Regions from separate parts of the Peribacillus sp. GL_122 genome, predicted to be linked through region 2. Evidence: riboswitches for the same ligand, from Rfam matches in the RefSeq annotation. Region 2 holds a riboswitch; each other region holds the start of a gene.
What was found. Region 2 has a riboswitch for cyclic di-AMP ahead of AC3ISB_RS01380 (cation:dicarboxylate symporter family transporter). Riboswitches for the same ligand answer to the same signal wherever they lie in the genome.
Positions count from the first base shown of each region.

Region 1: it holds a riboswitch for cyclic di-AMP, as region 2 does, so the genes downstream of both, AC3ISB_RS04505 (APC family permease) here and AC3ISB_RS01380 (cation:dicarboxylate symporter family transporter) in region 2, are expected to answer to the same signal.
Region 3: it holds a riboswitch for cyclic di-AMP, as region 2 does, so the genes downstream of both, AC3ISB_RS24165 (TrkH family potassium uptake protein) here and AC3ISB_RS01380 (cation:dicarboxylate symporter family transporter) in region 2, are expected to answer to the same signal.

Region 1 covers NZ_CM174415.1:938,049-945,955, reverse strand. Annotated here, with positions in the region: gene AC3ISB_RS04525 (bile acid:sodium symporter family protein) at 1-47, shown strand, start outside; gene AC3ISB_RS04520 (NADPH-dependent FMN reductase) at 166-711, shown strand; gene AC3ISB_RS04515 (glucose 1-dehydrogenase) at 791-1,576, opposite strand; gene AC3ISB_RS04510 (RhaT/GlcU family sugar-proton symporter) at 1,592-2,446, opposite strand; gene AC3ISB_RS04505 (APC family permease) at 2,950-4,776, opposite strand; cyclic di-AMP (ydaO/yuaA leader) riboswitch at 4,915-5,059, opposite strand; gene AC3ISB_RS04500 (GtrA family protein) at 5,424-5,879, opposite strand; gene AC3ISB_RS04495 (glycosyltransferase family 2 protein) at 5,839-6,861, opposite strand; gene AC3ISB_RS04490 (DUF6044 family protein) at 6,877-7,907, opposite strand, start outside.
Region 2 covers NZ_CM174415.1:261,192-269,098, forward strand. Annotated here, with positions in the region: gene AC3ISB_RS01365 (TetR/AcrR family transcriptional regulator) at 131-1,009, shown strand; gene AC3ISB_RS01370 (hypothetical protein) at 1,268-1,930, shown strand; gene AC3ISB_RS01375 (efflux RND transporter periplasmic adaptor subunit) at 1,945-3,207, shown strand; cyclic di-AMP (ydaO/yuaA leader) riboswitch at 3,406-3,552, shown strand; gene AC3ISB_RS01380 (cation:dicarboxylate symporter family transporter) at 3,724-4,983, shown strand; gene AC3ISB_RS01385 (methyltransferase domain-containing protein) at 5,033-5,434, opposite strand; gene AC3ISB_RS01390 (hypothetical protein) at 5,431-5,631, opposite strand; gene AC3ISB_RS01395 (hypothetical protein) at 5,821-6,603, shown strand; gene AC3ISB_RS01400 (D-alanine--D-alanine ligase) at 7,393-7,907, shown strand, end outside.
Region 3 covers NZ_CM174415.1:4,985,459-4,993,365, reverse strand. Annotated here, with positions in the region: gene AC3ISB_RS24185 (hypothetical protein) at 1-77, shown strand, start outside; gene AC3ISB_RS24180 (class I SAM-dependent methyltransferase) at 257-961, shown strand; gene AC3ISB_RS24175 (STAS domain-containing protein) at 1,378-2,211, shown strand; gene AC3ISB_RS24170 (potassium channel family protein) at 2,353-3,009, opposite strand; gene AC3ISB_RS24165 (TrkH family potassium uptake protein) at 3,033-4,364, opposite strand; cyclic di-AMP (ydaO/yuaA leader) riboswitch at 4,538-4,680, opposite strand; gene AC3ISB_RS24160 (hypothetical protein) at 5,012-5,203, shown strand; gene AC3ISB_RS24155 (TetR/AcrR family transcriptional regulator) at 5,437-6,036, opposite strand; gene AC3ISB_RS24150 (ABC transporter ATP-binding protein) at 6,155-6,880, shown strand; gene AC3ISB_RS24145 (ABC transporter permease) at 6,877-7,893, shown strand.

The sequences.
Region 1 (7,907 bases), 680 kb from region 2:
GCTATGTCATGGAAAAGCATTTTCACCGTGGTATGAATGAAGGGTGATCCGCAGAATGATTATTTCTCAAGCATCCTTTTTCCCTTTCATTTATATTCCAATTATAATAGGTAAGTGGAACATATTTACATGATTATCCATTACAAATCCTTGGAGGTATTGAAGATGAAAGTTGTTGCAATAGTGGGAAGTATTCGTAAAGAGTCTTACAACCTTAAGCTAGCAAAATATATTCAAACTAGATATCAAGATCGGTTTGATCTCGAAATCTTGAACATTCGGGATTTACCTTTTTATGATCAAGATATTGAAAATGACCCTCCATTAGTTGTAAAAGAATTTAAAAGCAAAGTGGCCGAAGCAGATGCAGTCTTGTGGGTAACACCTGAATACAATGGTACGATTCCAGGCGTATTGGGCAATGCAATCGATTGGTTATCACGTGTCGATAAAGTCTTGATCGGCAAACCTTCATGGATCATGGGTGCGTCAATGGGGCAATTAGGAACGGTTAAAGCTCAATTGCATTTGCGTGAGATCCTATTCGCATTAGGCATCTCCTCCCCGCTCCTTCCCGGAAATGAAGTATATGTTGGTGCAGTGCATGACAAAATCGATAACGAAGGCAGGCTTACACATGAGTCGACTGTCCAGTTTATCGATACGGTCGTCGATAACTTCATTAGCTGGTATAATCATCACACTCGTTAATGCTTTTTTAACAAGAATCCCAGCAGGAATGATCCTGCTGGGATTCTTGTTGCATCATAAAAGAGGAATTAAACTAAATTCATCCTCTTCCCGCTTGGAATGCGGGGTATTTTGTCATTCCTCCGTCAGCGAATAGAGTGATGCCCGTTACATAACTGGATTCTGAAGATGCCAGCCATGCAGCAACCGCAGCAATTTCTTCAGGCTTTCCGATATACCCCATCGGAATCATGCTTTCAAGATCTTTTTTCTTTTCGGGATCTTCAAGCTTGTCGGCATTTATTGGCGTGGCGATGGCTCCAGGACCAATGCTGTTCACACGGATCCCTTTTGGTGCATATTCAAGAGCCAGGGTTTCCGTAAGCAGCTTCACCCCGCCCTTGCTTGCCGCATAGTGAACGAATAAAGGCCAGGGAATCATCTCATGTACACTGGACATGTTTATAACATTCCCTTTAATATCGTTCTCGATAAAATACTTGATAGCTTCACGGCAGCCTAGGAAATTTCCTGTTAGGTTGGTATTGATTACCCTATTCCAGTCGCTTAACGGCATCTCGTGAGATGGAACCGGATTTTCAATTCCTGCATTATTGATGAATATATCGAGTTTCCCGAAATTCTTTATCGCTGATTGAACAAGGTTAATGACATCTTCTTCAATGGTGACATCGCCTTTTACTGCAATGGCTTCCCCACCATTTGTTTTGATTTCTTCCATTACACTATCTGCTTCCTCTAATTTAGTACGATAATTAACCACGACCTTTGCCTTTTCCTTAGCAAAGCGAATGGCCATCGCTTCTCCTAAACCAGTGGATGAACCCGTTATAACAACGACCTTACCTTCTAAATCTGTATACATTTAATCACCCTCCAATTAACTTTTTGCCAACCCGAGCATAATCCCAGCTATGATGATCAAGATTATTCCAATTACAATTCCAATTAGTTGGCGCTTCGTTTTCTTTTCACGTAAAATGATTATCCCGCCAATAGTTGAGATGACTATGCCCATTTGCGAAAGGGAAAAACTAGTAGCCACTCCCACACGGGGCTGGGATATGAATAAAAACATGTTCCCTGCAGCCCATATCAATCCCGGAATGATATTGCGAATCGTATATTTGTTAAACGGTTTATGTTTAAAAGTCAATAACAGACCGCCTAGCACCATCCCTATCGCTTGAGGGAACAACGCTGACCACCCGTCAACGTCAAAAAGACGGGCTACGACCACATAAACCAAATAACCGAATGTCGAGATGAGGAGAATAACAATTCCTTTCTTCAAGTTTCCCGACTTGCCCTCTTTCGATTCTTTATCTTCCAAGGAGGTCAAGACGATTCCTATAATAATGAAGACTAAAGCCAAAACGCCTAAAATAATCGCTTTCATTGTAGACCATTCATTAAAAACTATGACCCCGAATAAGGTGGTTGAAATGAGCTGCAATCCTGTTGATATTGGCATGGTTTTGGAAACTCCCATTAAATCAATGCTCTTAAGCTGATTAGCTTGTCCAACAGCCCAAAACAATCCAGATACGACTCCGACTCCAAACACCAGGAGTGACAATTTAATATCTGCGAAAATATAAACACCAATTGAAAAAATCAAGGCGCCAATCGTTGTACCTAGTGTTTGACTATAGGGTCCACCCCCGAGTTTCACATTAAATAAAACGATGCTTCCCCAGAATAATGCCGGCAAGAGAGCTAATAATATATCCATTTACAACCCCCATATATGTAAGTTCAAACTAAGCAGTAAATTTCATTTTGTCTTCTTAATATGTTCGCATTATTTGAATTGACCCTTGGTAATTTTATGAAGTGTTTCCCCTAAAGTAGTGTTCAACACAAAAAGGGCTGCAGACGCAGCCCTTTTTAATGATACTGATTGATGCTAGCCACCATGTTGATGATGTTGCATGTCCATTTCCGAATCATCAGCGACTTTGAAATAATCACTTTCCCAAACAGCTGTCGTACGGATAATGATGATGGAGAAAGTTTTATATTAACATTAATTAAAGCTTTAAAAGAGGAAGTATCCCCACATCTTACTGCAAATCCTTTTTATTGTACGGGCTTCATAGTTACTGTGAATTTATGAGTTGGTAATGAATGTTCATACTCAAATATCGGCAGCGTAAGTTACTGCTGTCTTTTTTAAAAAGATTATAAAAAAAGCAAACCTTATGTAGGTTTGCTTCTTTTCTTAGATAATGAAACTTACTTCTTCAAATGATATGGCACAGTCGTAACAACCACATTTCTTCTATAAAGTAAGTAGGCGCGAATCAGTAAACTTGATTGGTTATGAAGTATATTGTGCCAGCCCTTCTTTGGAATGAATTGGGGGATGATCACCGTAACTTTATAATTGGCTTCACTAGCCTTATGTTCAACCGTATCCACAAATTTAGTTAGTGGCTGAATGATACTTCTGTAATAAGAATTCAGTGTAACGAGTCTTACATCTGGTTGCCATTTTTTCCATTTTTCCACGAATTTCTTTTCATCTTCTCTTTCAAAAGCAACATATACGGCAATAACCTGATTTGCTGATAGAGATTTTGCATAATTTAAAGAGTTCTCAACCACGTGAGTTATACCCGCCACGGGTACAATGATGATATTTCCTTCAATTGGTAAAATCGGCTCACATGTTGTAATCCTTAGTTGGTCACCAACTGCTTCATAATGCTTTCTAATTCGATGAAAAATTAAAATGATGATAGGTAAAAAAATCAAAACAGGCCAAACCTGAGTAAATTTGGTTAAAAAGAATATCATCGTGACGATAAAGCTAATCATGGCACCAATTGAATTAATGGTTAATTTCATCATCCAGCCTTTTGGCTTTTCGCGAATCCATTTAACAATCATCCCGGTCTGGGACAACGTAAATGGAATGAATACCCCTACCGCATAAAGCGGAATGAGATTTTCTGTATGTCCTTCAAATGCGACTATTAAGATGATCGATGCAAGTCCCAGTATGATAATTCCATTAGAATACCCTAATCGGTCCCCTCTTATCGTAAACGCCCGTGGAATGAATTTATCCTTCGCAAGATTTACCGCAAGCAGAGGGAAAGCCGAATAGCCAGTATTGGCTGCCAGTATCAAGATCAATGCAGTCGTACCTTGAATGAAGAAATACATGAAATTCCGTCCAAAGATCTCTTCAGCAATCTGGGAGACGACCGTTACCTCCGCGCTTGGAACAATGCTTAAATAATAGGCCAAGTATACGATTCCCGAAAATAATACTGCTAGTAAGGAACCCATGGCTATTAAAGTTTTCGCAGCATTATTCGGGGCTGGATCTTTAAAGTTCGGGATTGCATTGGAAATCGCTTCGACTCCTGTCAATGCGGAGCTTCCTGATGCGAATGCTCTTAGCAGTATAAATAAACTGATGCCCGCTACCGGAGTCCCGATGGACGTGTGCAATTCCGGTGAAACCCCACCCGTCAAAATCTTGTAAATCCCGACACCAATCAAGATGAACAATGCTAAAACGAATAGGTACACCGGATAGGCCAAAACAGAGGCCGACTCCGTAACCCCCCGAAGGTTCAGGATTGTAAGCAGAATGACGAAAATGATGGCTATGATGACATTATATGAATGCAGGCCAGGAAAAGCGGACGTGATGGCATCCGTACCTGCAGAAACACTTACAGCGACAGTTAATATATAATCCACCAATAAGGATCCTCCAGCTATCAACCCTGGATTGACACCTAAATTGTTTTTTGAAACCACATAGGCCCCCCCGCCATGTGGATAAGCGAAAATTATTTGTCTATAGGACAAAATCAAAGCAGTTAACAGGATCAATACCCCAATCGCGATAGGGATGGAATACCAGAATGCCGCAGCACCGACCGTGATAAGGACGATTAATATTTGCTCCGGTCCATAAGCAACCGAAGACAAAGCATCAGAAGATAAAATCGCCAAAGCCTTTGTTTTGTTAAGCTTTTGTTCACCAAGTGCATTTGATTTTAAAGGTCTCCCAATCAAGAACCTCTTTATAGAAGATAACATCAAGAATTCACCACCATATTTAATTTATAAGTTTATGTTACCCAGCTGTAGCAAAAAACAAGACGAAATAGAAAAATGCCTACAAGTCATAGCTAAATAGACCTGTAGACATTAATTTTTTTGTCTAACAAGCTCCACCTTCCTTCTCATATAACGCTTACGAGGTTAGCTGTCGGATTCGGACCTAAGAGTAGCCCTACCTTGAAAGGATTCACCCCTTGGATTGTAGTAACAATCCCAATAACGGGTCCCCCGCACCATAAGGTTTAAGCGATTTAGAAATATGAAACTGTTGATTATCATACTCCCGTGAAATGAAAAAGTAAATGAAAATTTTGCACATTAATAGAATAATCTTTGTAGGTGTAGTTTTGTTCTTGACGTATATAACATAAGTCATGCAAACACATGGTTCGAAGGGAGGAAAGAAGGTAAGTAAACGTCTAAAAAGAAAAAAATCAAGGAGTCAATGAACAAAAGATGGTCAGAAAAAGGAAAAAATGATCGCCACATGGAGATCGTGAAGGACGAATAGTAACAATCTGCCCCCAGCTTGAATCATTAAACTTGCATTGATTTTCGCTTTTCGCTTTTCGATTCCCCTTTATTCGTACAACCGGGGGCATTATCCCACTGATCCACCCTAATTAGTTCCTTCCTTCTTGAATTGGTCTCAAATTGCTTTTTTTAAAGACAAAATATTTCTGGCCAATATAGTTAAGAACTGTGTAAAAAATTGCTCCTATCAGCACAGCCACATTTTGTTGAATGGGTAAATGAACGGATCCTTCCATTGATTCTGCAATAGCTTGGCCTAAAGAATATGCGGCGGAATAACAAATCAGGATGACGCAAAAGAAACGTGCAACTCCTCTCCGCCATTCTATATCGCTTTTAAAGGTAAAAGTTCTGTTCAAAAGAAAACTCGTTACAGCTCCCGTACCATTACCGATAAAGGTGGAGACCCAGTAAGAGAATTCAAGAACATTCATGAGAAAAAGCATGATGGAAAGTCCAAGCGCTGTATTGACTATCCCAACCAATAAAAAGCGGATAAAGGAGTTAGTGTGTTTTAGATAGTTTTTCAATACTGTTCCGTTCATTGTCTAGTTGCTCCCGTTTTTTTAAATCGAGCGGATTAAATAGATCCAGATCAACTATATATTTAGGCCGGCGTTTGGATTCATTATAGATTTTACCGATATATTCCCCAATCAAGCCGACAGCAATCAACTGTAGTCCACCGATCAACCATATGGAGGTGATTAATGAGGTCCATCCAGTTTCGGTCTGCCCATAAAACTTTAACCATAAAAAGTAAGACCCAAAGAGTAAGCTAATGAAAAAGGAAAGACATCCTAGCCATAATACAAGCCGAATCGGTGTAACTGAAAAGGAAGTAATGCCATCAAGCGCAAAAGCAACCATCTTCTTAAATGGATATTTCGTTTCCCCAGCCAATCTTTCTTTTCGGTCATAATAAACAGAGTCCGTCTTAAACCCAATGAGCGGTACGATCCCCCGTAAAAAAAGATTCGTTTCATCAAATCGTTCCAACTCCGCGATCGCCCTCTTACTCATTAGCCGGAAATCGGCATGATTATAGACAAGGTTAACCCCCATCTTGTTCATCATTTTATAAAAACCAGTTGCAGATGTTCGTTTAAAAAATGAATCAAGATCCCTTTTCTGGCGGACACCGTATACAATTTCACACCCTTCATTGAATTTTCGAATGAATTCAGGGATGACTTGAATATCATCCTGTAAATCTGCATCAATGGAAATCACACAATCCGAGGCTTCTTTGGCTGTAAACAATCCTGCCAGAAGTGCATTTTGATGTCCTGCATTCCGGGAAAGCTTTAGTCCACGAACAAGTTCATTATTAATCGTTTCCTTATAAATGATCTTCCATGTTTGATCTTTACTTCCATCATCAACCAATAGGATTTTACTTTGACCAGAAACAACGTTTTCTTCGACTAACCCCCTCACCAATCCACAAAGTTGGGTAATGGTATCCTGCAATACGCTTTCTTCGTTATAACAAGGTACAACAATCGTTAGTATCGGTGAATTCACTCTATTCCCCCCTTTTCACATGACTCTGTATAAATAAATTTTCCACACGCTTCCTTTTTTCGTGAAAATCCTATCTAGTACCAATCCGTTTTCCTTCGCGTTCTTGATTGGTAGGGCAGAAAATATATACTTGCCACCTAATCCTTTAAACGCATCCATATTAAGGTCTAAATTTTTCAGCTCTTTCTTCGAGCTTTTCTTGAACATATAATGCTTCCCAAGCTCATCGGTAAATAGGTAACAACGTCCTCCCCATTCATCAAAGTAGATTCTGATGTTTTTATTCTTAGCCAATTCGTTTTCAATTATTTGACGAAATTGATGTTTGTAAGTAAGCGGATAGAAATTGTTATAGCTATCTAGCGTGTAAAATCCATTAAATTGAGCAATTGCGGGATGCAGCCCAATGCTGGCAACACGATATTCTTCCTGCGGAAGGTCAATATGATCTTTTATTTCCTGAAAAAGGCTTTCTGAATAGAACTCTTTAAAAGAAGGTTTTTTATTATGAGTGATTTCTTCATTGAAACCCATTAAGACAATAATTTGAACGGCGATGAAAATAGAAAGGGTTTTCTTAGCATAATCGCTGTGTTCCCAAATGATTTTTACCGCGAGGGCAAACCCCACGTATATTACCATCGGCCTTAAAAAGTGAAATCTTGCAAAATTAAAGGTATCCAGAGTGTGAAACCTTTCCGTTAAAGGAAGCCAGCCTTTATAAAACCAAAATGCGTACCATGCTGAGAGGATAAAATTCAAGCAAAATAAAAAAACATATACCTTTTCCTGTCTCCACAGTTTTTTGGTCAGAATAATATAAAGGGCAAAGATGGTAATCGGCAGGATGATAAGCGCATGTACAGTCATGACATGCGTATGGCCAAGAACGAAATTTTTGAATGTAAGCTTAATGACCCAATCGAGGGGCAGCCTTGCGTGAAAATATTCATCTCTGCTGTTTGGCTCCGAATCAAAAATGAATGAAGCGACCAAACGATACTCCACCATTCCAAAAATGACGGTCATATACACGATTGAAAGAA
Region 2 (7,907 bases):
TATGGATTATGATTGCAACAGATAATATTCAGTAGTGTTAACGTTGTTATTTCAAGGGTTTCGGGATACAATTCGGAAGAAGTGACCCATTGGTCACCAACGGACAATTTTAAGAGATAGGATGAATTTGATGAAAGAAAAAAATAAGATGATCATAGATAAGTCTGTAGAGCTTTTCGCGGAGAAAGGCTATCATGCCACTTCCGTTCAGGAAATAGCTGAAAAATGTGGAATAGCAAAGGGGTCTTTTTATAATCATTTTAAATCGAAGGAAGAATTACTGGTCTCCATTTTTAAATTTTATTATGAAGCGTTGACGGATTCATTGCTTGATCTTGAACTGGATGCTTCATTGTCCAGTAAAGACAAATTCATGAGGCAGATCACCGTTCACATTGAGCATATGACTGGAAACACCAACTTGATTCAAATGATGATGCAGGAACAAATGGTTCATATCAGCAAAGAACTAGATAGATTTTTACATTATATCCATGAAGAGGGCTTGATTTGGTTCAAGCGTAAAATCATTGAGTTATACCCGGGACTTTCTGCTGATCTTTTGCCGGATTGCACCATAATTTTGGATTCCCTTTTCAAAGGATATATCGGAATATTGATCAGGAAACAAAATGCTTTCGATGTGGAATTGTTACCTAGCTTCATATTGAACCGGATGGATTCAATCATCGCAAGCCTGCAGAACATGGAAGATCCATTATTGAAACAATTTCCCTTACCAGGATGCTCGATGCGGGATATGAGCCCAAAAGAGGAAATCCATTCGATCATCGTCAGGATGCTGGAAGTGGAAACACGTAAGGAAGAGGGAATGGAACCAAATAAGAATACGGAAGCTTTAAAGGCGATCCAGGAAGAGTTTTCAAAAGTTAGGCCAAGTCCCATCATCTTGGAAAGCCTTTTGTTATTTTTGGAAAAAAATGAAAAAAGAAGTCCGTTGAGTTCAAAGTTTATCTTAATGATGAAGGATTATTTGTTGAATATATGAAGGCATTACTGAAAGGGGCGTATAGCCTCTTTTTTCATTTGTTAATGAGTTTTAAAAGCGGGGGTTTAGGAAAAGTACTAGTGATGGGAAGAAGACATTCTTTCAATTGTCAGCATTAACACCAAATTAGTGTGGGGATTAAATTTGAAGGGAAGGGCTTATGTGTTTTTTTTGTATATTCATCCCTTATTTCTGCAATTGTTTCCAAAATAAGATAAAATATATGATGAAATATCATTTTTTGCAGGAGGACCACATATGGTGTACCAGGTCAGATTGTTAAAGGGCATTTTAGAGCCTTATCGGAGTAGTTATCAGCTGCAAAATGCAGAGGCAGTCACAAAGCTTGGATTGAAATTACTATTTTTATATTTTCTTAGTCTTATAGTATTCGCCATTGGGGGATATTTTGGCATTGGTTCAGAATCATTTTCCAAAGAAATCACGACGATGAGTGCCAATGAATTCGAAGCAGCAAAGTTGCTGATTTTGAGCGGCAATATAATAACAGGCATACTCGACCCTTCCATATACATATTTTTAGCAGCTCTATTCTTTTGGATCGTTACTGATATCCCATATATAAAATTGGTCATCGTTCAAATGATTCTTTTTGGTTTGCAGTTAGTGGAAAAAATATTACTGATTCCTCTATTCGTTTTAATGGATATAGGCAGCGATGCCAATCCTTTTTCATTGGGGATCATCAGTCAGTATTTTCTCAGAAGTGATTATTTCATTCACTTTTTCAGCGAAATCACCATTTTTCAATTTCTTATTATTGCTCTGCAATATTTTTATTTAAAGGAATTTTCAGAACGAAATAATTATTTGGTCCTTTTAATGATTGTTCTATTCTATCTGGCCACATGGTTTGTTAAAGCCTTTTTAGCATACATCCAAGTAGGCGTATTTGTATAAGGCGGGTGAAAAGAATGAGCGGAAAATGGAAAATAGCAGCGGTCTCGATCGCGTCGATAGTGTTAATAACCGTTAACATATACCTTCTTGAAAAAAAAGAAAGCAAAGTGGAACGAACTGTTTTCGTTGAAAACTGGACAAAGGTAAAAAAAGATACAATTACGGATACTATTCAAACAAATGGGGTAATTAAACCTGTAGAAGAGTATGATATCTATTTCGATACCAAGAAAAATGATTTTAAGAAATTCCTTGTAAAAGAAGGCGATGCGATTACGGCTGGCTCCTCGTTGTTTGAGTATACGACGACCGAACTTGATGCGCTAAAAGCGGATTTAGAAGCGGAGAAAACGGCAGCTGAGGGAGAAATTGCAGCGATTGAAGAATACATAGGCAAGTTGAGGTCTTATCAAGGGACCCTGACCAGTGATTCTGGAAAAGCGGACATTGATGAATCGGTGGAAAAAAACTTGAGTATTGATTTAACAACAAGCTCGACGGATCTTATTAAAAGTAACATTGAGCAAGAAATGTACAAGCAGGAACTGGAAAAAAACAGTTTGAATGAAAAAGTGAAAATGCTTGACGCTAAATTAAGTTCAATTGAGGATCAGTCCAATGCGATCGTGACGACGAGCGAGGGTGATGGTGTAGTTAAAAATATTAATAAAAACCTGAATAATCCCATCATATCCATTGTTTCTATAAATATGGCAATTGAAGGGTATTTCACCGAAGAGGAAATGAAAAAGGCTGAAGTGGGCATGACTATAAAAGCAAGTTCCTCTGATTCAAAAAAGACATTGAAAGGAACGATAGGCCGTATCCATTCCTATCCAGCTGAAGAGCCGTCGTTAAAAAAAGATAACAGATTTCCATTTCAGGCTTTAATCGAACCGGAAGGCGAAGAAACGGAACCTTTGTTGGTGGGATCCAAAGTGGATCTTACAGTAATAACCAATGAGAAAGCCGGTGTACCCTCCGTTCCTATAGAGGCGGTACATTACCAAAAACAGCCTTATATTTACAAATTGACTAAAAAAGGATATGTGGATAAACATTACATTACAAAAGGGCTTAAAGCAGAAGGAAAGCAAGAAATCATAAAGGGACCGTCGGTAGGTGACGTCATCCTGTTGAAGCCGGATGTGGCAGTGAAGAACCATTCTAATTTTATTACTCCGATTCAATTTGAAAAAGTGAAAGTTGCAACTTATAAAAAATTCACCTCTAGGGAAAAAGTAAGATATCTGTTACTTGGCATTTTGGAAAAATAACTGTTCCTTCAACAAGAGAGGTGATGTCAAATTATTTAGTAATTATATCAATATAACTTGTGTGATTAAAAAATGGGAAGAGTAATTATAGATAAAATAGCTATTAATACAGAATATTCAGACATATTTAAAGATTTTTTCTAGAACGGATGCGAATAAATATTTACAGATTATCATTTTTAGTATAATATTTTATTATAAGTTAACTCGCTTAATCTTATTCCAAGAACGGGGGACCCATTTTTGTGGATTTTATCCGCTAGGGGTGAATTCAGAAATGAAAGGGCTTTGTGTTTCCAATTCCTAACCCGACAGCTAACCTCGTCAGCGTCTTTAAGGGAACATGTGTGAATATTCACGCCAATAAGAAATCGACACATGAAGTGTCTTTTTTTTCGGCGTAAAGACAGAGTTTTTCAAAAAAGAAAAATTACTTTCTTTTATTAGTATCTTGTTTCCCTTACCGAGACAAAAATGTTTTTGCATCAAAGACTTTATGGAAGGTGAGGAAAGTAAATGAAGAAATTCAAATTAAGTTTAGCTAGCCAAATTTTCATTGGTTTAATTTTAGGGATTATCGTTGGTGCCATTTTTTATGGTAGTGAGGCGGCCCAAAACTTTTTACAGCCATTCGGAGACATTTTCCTACGAATGATTAAAATGATTGTAGTACCAATCATTGTGTCAAGTCTTATCGTTGCAGTTGCAGGTGTAGGCGATTTAAAATCAGTAGGTAAACTTGGAGCTAAATCAATATCATACTTTGTTGTAGTAACTATGATAGCGATTGCTGTTGGTTTAATTTCAGCGAATATCATCCAGCCTGGTGTTGGTGTAAATATGGACAAGCTAGAACAAACTGATATTTCTACCTATGTTGATACAGCAGAAACTAAGCAACATGAATCGTTCGTAGATACAATCGTAAACATTGTGCCATCCAATCCAGTTAAAGCCATGGTAGAAGGCGATATGCTAGCGATCATTTTCTTCTCCGTGTTGTTTGGACTTAGTATTGCGGCCATCGGTGAAAAGGGTAAACCAGTATTCCGTTTCTTCCAAGGTGTAGCTGAAGGAATGTTCTACCTAACTAACATGGTCATGAAATTCGCTCCTATCGGTGTATTTGCACTAATCGGTGTGACGATCTCCAAGTTCGGTTTGGAATCTTTAATTCCGCTAGGAAAGTTAGCGCTTTCTGTATACGGAACAATGATTTTCTTTGTAATAGTCATTCTTGGTCTTATTGCGAAATTTGTCGGATTCAATATCTTTACTTTGATTAAACTTCTAAAAGAAGAATTGATTCTTGCTTTCTCTACTGCAAGTTCAGAAGCGGTTCTTCCGAAAATCATGGAAAAAATGGAGAAAGCGGGATGTCCGAAACATATTGCTACATTTGTTATTCCGACTGGATACTCCTTTAACCTTGATGGTTCTACATTATACCAAGCATTAGCAGCTATCTTCATCGCTCAAATGTACGGAATCGATTTAAGCGCGTATGAGCAAATTACGCTAATGCTAGTGTTAATGATCACGTCCAAAGGGATTGCCGGTGTACCGGGTGTATCTTTCGTAGTTCTTTTAGCGACATTGGGAACTGTCGGTATTCCTATTGAAGGTCTAGCATTTATTGCCGGTATCGACCGTATTCTTGATATGGGACGTACAGTAGTAAACGTTATCGGTAATTCACTTGCAGCAATCGTCATCTCTAAATGGGAAGGTCAATTCAACCCTCCTTCCAAAAAAGAATTAGAGCAAGTTTCTTAATATAAAAAATCCAGAGTGAAATGTCACTCTGGATTTTTTTTTTTTTGAATTAAAAATGCGCTTTCTCTTCCGATTGACGATCCAGAAGCGTCTTTCCGGATATCAAAATATACCCAAGCTCATAAAGTCTTGCATTTTGTATACCTCCACACCGAATCATTTCCTCTTGTTCCCAGAAGTTCAGATGATTTTCGTTTTTATCACGGTCGTGTGTTGTGAAAATGAAGGGTCCTTCAGGTTTTAAAATACGGTTGATTTCTTTTAAAGCCAATGTGCGGTTTTTTTGCTGGGGCATTAAACCATTAAAAGCGAAGATTGCTTTTTCGAATGATGAGTCGTTGAAAAGGGAGGTTCGTTGCATCGCCAAGGATAAAGGGTATGTCCCCGTTATATTCATGGCTATTTTTTCGGCTTCACTAAGCATGTCAGGAGATAGATTGTTTCCCGTTATATTATGGAATCCTTTTTTATATAGTGCGAAGGTGGTTCTTCCTGTACCGCATCCATATCAAGGATTGCATTATCCTGATATAAACGTTTTTCGAATGCATATTTCTCTGATTGCCATAGACCTAATCTTTTAGTTGCATCAGGGGAAGCGTTCCCGTGAAAAGAATAAATGATAAAAGCTTTTTTAACTTTATCCATGATCAATTCCTCAAATTCGATATTTTTTACTGTAATAGGGATGTTTATTTGGGTTAATATGGATTTTGTGTTTCGCATTATTTACACGATGCTGATGATGATTAATATTGAGGGCTATATAACTTACGTGAAAACCCAAAAGTTTGATAAAATAACATTATTGATTGAAAGCTCGGAGGGGGTCAGGTTATGAAGAATGATAGCAATGATATCTTATATATGTATATGCAGGCTTCCGAACGGTTTGTCCTTTTTAATGGACTCAATTTTCGTGAATTCGTCTATTCGCTGCCATATACCTTGGATTCCATCTTATTATTGAAACATCAATTCGATGGTGGGGAATACAATTTGAATGTCCTGCTTGAGAGCGCTTCATCTGAGGATATTGCGAAGCTCGTTAAAGAAAATGTTCGGGCATATGGAGATTTCTGTTGGGTCGATTTTGAAGAGGCGGAAGGACTGGATGAATTGGATGGAAGGGAATTAGCGGAACTTTTATATTTAGGACACGCTAAAACCCATCTGAGTCCCCCGTTTTTCCGTAAATTGAATAATCAATTTGTGTACCTTGCCCAGGATGATGGCTGGTTCAATAAAATTTATTTTCGTTCTCTTTCGACATATTATATGATGTTAGGAAGCCTGATTCCGCTAAAGCTGGAGCCATTAAAAGTAGAGAGGACATGGCTTGGAATCAGAAAGAAAAAAGAGCTGACGGCGATTCCAGCAGAAATCATTTCTTCCTTGGCTCATATTCTGGCAGAGGGGCTCGCTTTTTCCTTTCGGGATGTTAAGTATACAAGAATGAAAATTGAGATACCTGCATGGATCGTAGGGGATTATTTAAATATGGATGAGATGCATGATGACTTTTCGGATAGAGATATTAATGAACCCGATGCCTTTATTATCTTCAATCGAAAAGAAAAGGTATGGGAAAGCGTTATTAAAAATACATCATCCTCCTGATGATCCTAACTTCTGAGGTTCGTGGATTGGATTATTTGACATCCTCGAATTTTTTAGGGTAAGACTTACCATCTCATGCATAAAAGATAAGAGAGGGCGACCCACAGGACGTGGCGGTTTTATCCTGTGTTCCGCTTATAGTAATCATTGGTAAAGCTCGAATGATGGAAGTTTCGCTTTACCCCGCATTAACAGGCTGTAGGTCAGGCGGATAGATGATGTAACAAAAAAGAAATGTGGAGTTTGCTTTATCCCGCATTAACAGGCTGTAAGGGAAGCGGATGGCAAATGTAATGAAAAAGAAATGTGGTGGGCCAACAAGCCTGTAAATGCCCGATTGCGACGCACAGGATGTGCTAGCACAGGTGTTGCCACAGGACGTGGCGGTTTTAACCTGTGCTCCGCTTATAGTAATCATTGGTAAAGCTCGAATGATGGAAGTTTCGCTTTACCCCGCATTAACAGGCTGTAGGTCAGGCGGATAGATGATGTAACAAAAAAGAAATGTGGAGGTCTAACAGCCTGTAAATGCCCGATTGGCTCAACTAACCATCATTGGTAAAGCACCAATGATGGAAGTTTCGCTTTACCCCGCATTAACAGGCTGTAGGTCAGGCGGATAGATGATGTAACAAAAAAGAAATGTGGAGGTCTAACAGCCTGTAAATGCCCGATTGGCTCAACTAACCATCATTGGTAAAGCTCGAATGATGGAAGTTTCGCTTTATCCGTTTTAGTGTAAAGTGATACAATGAACATGGTTAAAAGAATATTGGAGGGTAATAACTCATGAAAACTAAACTTGGTTTGCTTTATGGTGGAAAATCTGCGGAGCATGAGGTTTCTATGCAGACGGCTTTAGCGGTCATTAAAGCTCTCGATTTAGCAAAGTTTGATATATATCCGATTTACATAACAAAAGAGGGTTCATGGATTAATGGACCAAAGTTAACAGGACCTGCTGAGAATGTGGAGGCTTTGACATTTTCACCGGATAAATCGAGCTCGCCTCTTGCCTTGCAGGCACATTCAACTGATGAAAATAGTGAATCAACAGGGTATGACGTAATTTTCCCATTGCTTCACGGACCAAATGGAGAAGATGGGACCGTACAAGGGATGCTGGAACTATTGAACCTTCCTTATGTAGGAAATGGCGTTTTAGCTTCATCAGCAGGAATGGATAAGGTCATCATGAAAAACATTTTTGCCCAGGCGGGACTTCCGCAAGTGAAATACACTTGGTTCATTCGTTCCGAATGGGAGAAGAATACTGAAAGTGCCATTAAAAAGGTAGCGGATGA
Region 3 (7,907 bases), 1.0 Mb from region 2:
TGAATAGCAATGGAAATGATACTATTCTGGAAGTCGGAATCGGAAATGGCTCCACATATCCAGATTGGCTCAAGTGAACATTCTTGGCAAAAATTAAGGTGCCGACATTTCAGAAGAGATGGTCAAAGTAGCAATGAGGAAGAATAGGGAGCGTCTGAATGCCATATGTTACGTATTTTTGATGCAGCTGTTACATAGGCACAGGCTGAAACCAGTATAATTAAATGGTGGGGTAAAATGGGAAGAGGTGAAGGTATTGTCGGAGACGATTACAACCTATGAAGATTTATTGAATATGCTGGACTCGTTATTGCGTGAGCCAACTGCATTCTGGAATGATTTTTATGAAGACCGTGAAAAGGGGGTCCCCTTTTTCGAAAATTTCCCTGATGAGAATTTGGTTACTTATTTTAATGGTGGGTTAATTGGGCCAGGAAAGGTTCTTGAGCTTGGATGCGGACCTGGGAGAAATGCCATTTACCTTGCTCAAAAGGGCTGTTCCGTTGATGCGGTGGATCTTTCGAAGGAAGCACTGGACTGGGGAAAAGAACGAGCGGCAGAAAAGAAAGTGCACGTGAACTTCATTCAAAGGAATATATTTGATTTGGATATTGATGAAGGGCAATATGACTTCGTGTATGATTCAGGTTGTTTTCACCATATTGCTCCACATCGAAGGATCAATTATTTGGAGATGGTGAAAAAGGCGTTAAGGCCTAAGGGATTGTATTCGATTACTTGTTTTGTCAAAGGCGGTATATTGGGTGGTGCAGATCTTTCAGATTGGGAAGTATATAGGCAGGGAAGCCTTAAAGGCGGATTAGGTTTTACTGAAGAAAAACTCAGAATGATCTTCAAGGAATTTGACGTGCTGGAAATACGTAAAATGAGGAAAATGGAACAATCCGATGAAACGTTTGGGGTGCAAGGCTTATGGACGGCCTTATTTATGAAAAAGTAATTCTCATAAGATGGGCGAAATGGTGATGAACGGAGGATCTGGGAGCAGGTCCTTTTTTGTTATAAAGAAAAGGGAGGATTTGTTAAAGAAATATAAAAATGGTAAACAATAATAATGAAATGCTTTTTGGGTGAACGCAGATTTACCAGAATAATAGATGTAGGTTCCTGCAAATTTTTTTAAAAAAAACAGTGGTTGTATGGTTTCAAAAACAGCTGGGAAGGTATATGGAAAGAGGGGACCATTGGGTATCAGGTCATGACATTTCATGTATTGAAGAAATTATCTTCGATGCTTACTTTGATGATATTTCAATAGCCTGACAATGCTGATTTCTGTAATTAGCTGCATTGGATTTATTGATTACTGAGACCAATTGGAATGCTATTTTATAAAAAAAATAGGTGGAGAAACTTATGCATAGAAATAAAGAACTATATTCCTTTTTATTGGGTGTGGCAGGACAATTAACTGAGGATTGGTACGCAACATTGAATAAGAACGATAAGGCGGGGGTTTATAGCTCAACCGATCTCAAAGTGATTAAAAAACTTAAGCAGCAAAATAATGAATTCCATTTACGTTTCTTTCAGGTCTTTGTTACAGAAGAGAGGGAATTCTTTAATTGGCTTGGTGATTGGATTGAAGATATCGGTCAGGATGAGCAGCATTTAAACACACCCATCTATTTTATATTGAGGGAGTTCTTTCGAACGCAAGAGCAATACCTTGATTATATTGACCGGTTTGTGGGATTGCATGGAGATAAATATACGCAGGAAGAAATAAATTCCTGGTATCGGATAGTGGTGAAGGTGTTCAGTGAAGTGATGGAGAGGTTTACGGAAGCGAATCATAGATATGCCAATAAAATCATGAAAGCCCAACAGGCAACGATCGATGAATTGAGCACTCCCATCATTTCCCTTAAAGATAACACGGCTTTGCTTCCCCTGATAGGCGATATTGACACGACTAGGGGCATGTCCTTGCTTGAAAACACATTACAAAAGTGCGCTGAAAAAAATGTCACAAGGCTTTTCATTGACCTATCGGGCGTTCATGCAATTGATGGTGCATCCGCTCACCAGCTGTCACAATTGATTGAATCCTTACATTTGATCGGTATTCAAACAACCCTTTCAGGACTTCGGCCGGAAATAGCCATGACTGCCGTTAAGCTTCATCTGCCTTTTGATAAAGTGACGATAAAGTCCACTCTTGCCCAAGCAATCAGTACGATAAAATAATACATACATATCCAGGGCATAGGGATGCTCGTTATAAATATCATCGAGAAGACCTCCATATGGCGGTCTTCTCGCATGTATAAGTGATGCTGCATTCAAATAGGTACAGGGCCCATAAAGCAAGAGCCGGAACCTGTTGGATTATTCAATATTGGCAAAGACGGCTAGATCTTCTTTATTGCCAACCACTAAAAGTATATCATTTTCATGGATATCCTGATCCGGTGAGGGGGCTATGATGATTTCTCCATTACTCACGATGGCAATGACGCTGATATTATATTTTGCCCGTAGATCAAGCTCCCTGAGGCTTTTTCCCTTCATGCTCATGGGGAGGATGATTTCCTCGATATTGTATTCTTTAGAGAGTTCTATATAGTTCAGCATGTTAGGGGACAGGAGTTGATTCGCGACCCGCTCCCCCATATCCCTCTCAGGATAGATGACCCAGTCGGCCCCGACTTTAGTGAGCACCTGACCGTGATTTTTATTAAGAGCTTTGGCAATGACCTTATCTACCCCAAGCTCTTTTAAAAGCAAGGTAGTTAAAATGCTCGATTGCATGTCATTTCCGATGGCTACGATGACACAATCGAAATTACGGATTCCGATTGATTTCAATGTCTCTTCTTCAGTCGTATCCGCCATGATAGCATGGGTAACGCTCAGTTCCGCATTCTCGACTCTTTCCTCGTTGACATCAATACCCAATACCTCTTGGCCAGCCGTATATAATCTATGGGCCACACTGGTTCCGAATCTGCCTAGACCGATCACGGCATATTGTCGTTTTCCCATCTTTTACACTCCTTCATTTATGTTTAACCAATCATGATTTTCCCTTTTGGACGTCGGAACGGATCTGGTTTGCGCCTCATAGCGATGGCAAAGGCCAAAGTCAAAGGACCCACACGGCCTGCAAACATCGTGAAAATGATGAGCATCCGGCCAACCGGTGATAATTCAGGGGTCAAACCCATTGAAAGTCCCACGGTGGCAAATGCTGAAGTGGCTTCAAATAAAATCATCAAGAAGTCACTTCCGCTTTCAGTGATGGTCAGCAGAATGGAGATGATTGAAACCATGAATACGCCAATGAATGTAACGGACAATGCTTTAAAGATCGTTTCACTCACAATGCGGTGCCGGAATAATACCACATCACCCTTTCCTTTAATCTGTGACCAAACCGTTCCGACAAGCGTTGCCAATGTAGTCGTTTTAATCCCGCCGCCAGTCGATCCGGGTGAAGCCCCGACGAACATCAAGAAAATGATGAGCAGTAATGTAGGCTGAGTTAAATCAGGGATATTCAGCGTATTGGAGCCTGCCGTCCTTGGTGATACCGATTGAAATAATGATGACAGCATTTTACCCATGAAAGATAAAGGCTGCAATGTCTTGGCATTGCCGAACTCGAATAAAAAGATTAAAATTGCGCCGGCAATCGTAAGTGCCAAGCTAGTCGTCAGAACAATCTTCGTATGTATGGATAAACGATGGGTATCACGGTATTCGTATATTTCATTCATCACGATAAAACCTATTCCGCCAAACGTGATGAGGAAGACGACCGTAAGGGTCACGAAGGGGTCCGATACATAAGGGGTCAAACTCTTGAATTCCCCCATTAAATCAAAGCCGGCATTATTGAAATTCGATATGGAATGAAAAAACCCGTAATAGATTGCTTTGCCGATTGGCATGTCAAAAGAAAAGCGAATCGATAGAATAAGGGCACCCATGCCCTCAATGATTGCCGTGAAAATTAAAAGCCGTTTCACTAACCTGACTACACCTGCCATGGATAGATTATTTAAGGATTCCTGCAAGAGTAACCTGCCTTTTAAAGAAATCTTTTTGCCTAAAAGGAAAAAGAAAAATGTCGCAAATGACATGAACCCTAAACCGCCTATCTGTATCAGTGTTAAGATGACCAACTCACCAAAAGTGGTGAAGGTCGTTCCTGTATCCACTACGACCAGTCCTGTTACACATGTAGCGGAAGTCGAGGTGAATAAAGCATCCAGAAAAGAAAGACCATTTCCATTTTCTGTGGAAATCGGCAGGGTTAATAAATAGGCCCCAATAAGTATCAGGATGGCAAAGCCTAGTACAAGTATTTTGGGCGGATCCAATAAATTTTTTTTCATTCTCAAATGATCATCCCTACCTAAAAAAATTGTGTGAAACTGTATGTGATTTTAATCATCAATCTGCTTTCAGAAATCTTTTTAAAGGCATAATAAAAAGACCAGCGAAAACTACGAACAGTTATTTTGCCACAAAAAGCGTGCAAAAAAACTCCCGAAATAGGCGGTCTTATGACCTCCTTCGCTTTAGCCGACGAAGTTAGCTGACGGGTAGGATGGCGAAAGAGCTGATCTCATCCCTTCTGCAAGGCAGAATTAACCCCAATTGATTGGGTCCTCCGTACTCAATTCCCTTGAGTTTAGGCCGAAATGCATTAAATTGATAAACGTATTCTACTCCCATCATTTAGCAGTTGTAAACCCCTAAATCGTAAAAAAATATTTCTTTAACAAGACTGAAAATTTACGTTTCATTTACATTTTAAAAACGTATTGACAAATATTAGTTAGCACATTATGATAGGTTCGATTAATCCGATTATGATAACCAGCATCGATGTACTTTATTCAATACTTTCAAGCAGAACACACTATTTGCCAATCAAAATTTGTAATATATATTATGTTTCTTTTGTAAATGATAAAGAAAAAAAGCATTGCATTCGTATTTAAAAATTCAACACATTTTATTAAAAAGGCGGGCAATTATGGAGAAGACGTTCAATAGATATGTTATTAATGCTACAGGCAAGGGTGGCCAGACATATTTAACACAATGCCAGGATAAAGATGCACTAAGGAAATGGATAGCCGATCATGAGGATCAAATCATCATGGATGAGTTAAGGATAACGGATAAGAAAAAGAATCCGTTTTTAAAATTGTTTTCCCTAAGGTAAATCAACAAAATCCTAACATCATTAGGTATTCAATTATGAAATCCCTGTGCTCTATCCGGGAACGCTGAGCGAAAAATCCATATCTTGTTTTGCTTTTAAACTCATTTATTTTAAATGAGTTTTTTTGCTATGAGCATCTCTAAGAGCAGGTATTATTCCGTTGGTGATATAGGAGCGGAAGCCAAGATGTAATCAGATTTAAAGGTATGTTGATGGAACATGCCTTTGATCGTTCATTGTATGAATGTGCGCAATTGGCTGATGAAGTTCAAGATTTGAAAATGGATTTTCGCCATTTCTTCCGCCGTCTGCTCTTCACAATTCTCCAGCCACTCCTGTATCACCCCTAAAATCGCCGATGTCATGAAGGCGTGCATATACATGCGGAATGCTTCATCTTTAGCTGCTGGATGATGGCTGATCAAACGCTCCAATAGTACTTCACCGAATACGCGCTTTATTTTTTTCGCTAAAGAAGGATCGCCCTTATCACCAAGAATGGCCCTCAAAGCGTGGGCATGCTCACTGATGAATTGAAAAATCGCTATGAAGGGCGGGTAAAGCTGTTGTTGATGAAGAGCCATAAAAGCCTCTTTCGGCAAAATGGCAGTAATGCGAGTTTGAAGTTCATTTAACAATTCCTGCTGTAAGTGATCCATCAATTCATATTTATCTGTGTAATGCAAATAGAATGTGCCCCGATTAATGTTGGCGCGCTCTGCAATTTTCTTCACTGATACATGTGAGAACCCCTCTGCTTCAACGAGTGCAATGAAATGATATTGTATCTGCATTTTCGTCTTTTGTACCATATCCTCATGAATCGATGCCATGGAATGTCTCCTTCACTGAACATTTTTCCAAATGTGTTGATTGTATTAGACCAAATGCTGCCTTAGAATGATGATACACTCAACACCGTGTTAATTAAAGAGGGAGGATGTGTGTACATTGAAAAACGCGATTTCCATTGAAGGAATTGCCAAAGGTTTTCATCAGAAAAAGGTCATTCAGCCATTGAGCCTGAATATTGAAAAAAGCGGAATTTTTGGCTTGCTAGGTCCATCCGGATGCGGAAAGACGACCTTGATTAAAATGATTGTCGGATTGATTAAGCCCGATGCGGGTAAAGTCACGGTTCTGGATCATGAAGTGCCAAATGAAGCACTGTTAATGGATGTCGGCTATATGGCACAGTCCGATGCTTTATATACAGAACTGACGGGAGCTGAAAATCTCGAATTTTTTGCGAAGCTATACCGTTTTTCGAAAAAGGAACGAAGGGAACGCATTCAATATGCAGCTGAAATCGTACAGTTGACGAATGACTTGAATGTTCGGGTTGCGCATTATTCCGGGGGAATGAAACGCCGTCTGTCACTGGCGGTTGCACTCATCCAAAATCCGGCGATTCTCATTTTGGATGAACCGACAGTAGGAATAGACCCTTTGCTGAAACAATCAATTTGGCAGGAACTTGAGCGTTTAAGTAATGAAGATCATAAGACGATTATCATCACGACGCATGTAATGGATGAAGCGGAACGATGCGATAAACTGGCGATGCTGCGTGAAGGTGAAATCATCGCGGCAGGAACCCCGGCAGCTTTAAAAACGCAATTTGCCGCGGAAACGCTTGATGATGTTTTTTTAAGGATTGGAGGTGGCCAAAAATGAGAATTGCCTCTCTAGTTACTCGAATTACACAGCAGCTGCGCCGGGATCGAAGGACACTCGCTTTATTTTTCCTGGCTCCATTGCTCATTTTAACGCTCATGTATTTTATTTTCGATACAGAAGCAAGTGATTTGAAACTCGTTGTTACAGGCAGTGATGAAACCATGGTCAAAGCATTGAAACAAGCGGATTTTCAAGTAACGGCTGCTGAGGAATTTTCACAGGAAAAAATGATTGAAAATGATTCGGATGGCTGGCTGCATATTGAAAATGGCAAAATGAAACTGACACTATTGAACGACGAACCATCACGTGCAAAGGCCATTCAAATGCAAATGATGCAGGCTTTGCAAGGGAATGAAAAAAGCACTCCTTCAATTGAGAAGCAATATGTATATGGGGATGCCAGCACAAAAGGTTTTGATACTTTCAGTCCGATGCTCGTCAGCTTTTTCGTTTTCTTCTTTGTATTTTTAATAGCGGGGATTGCGCTTTTGAAAGAGCGTACAAGTGGTACATTGGAACGGCTGCTTGCCACCCCGATTAAAAGATACGAAATTGTAGCGGGCTATGTGATCGGATATGGCTTATTTGCTCTAGTTCAAACCATAATTGTCGTCTTATATGCTGTCAATGTATTGGATATCGTCCTTGTTGGCTCCATTTGGCTCGTTTTACTGACGAATATACTGGTCGCGCTCGTTGCATTATCGCTTGGTACATTACTATCGAGTTTCGCGACATCTGAATTCCAAATGGTACAATTCATTCCGCTGGTCATCGTGCCGCAAGTATTCTTTACAGGGATTTTCCCATTGGATGGCATGTCAGACTGGCTGCAAAAAATCGGCAAGATCATGCCTCTCTATTACGCCTCGGATGCCATGAACGGCATTATGTATAAAGGCTTCACGTTCAATGAGGTATTACTGGATCTCCTCATTCTCCTTGCATTTGCAGCCGTTTTTATCACCATCAATATTATTAGTTTGAAAAAGTACCGTGCACTATGAATTTATCATTAAAC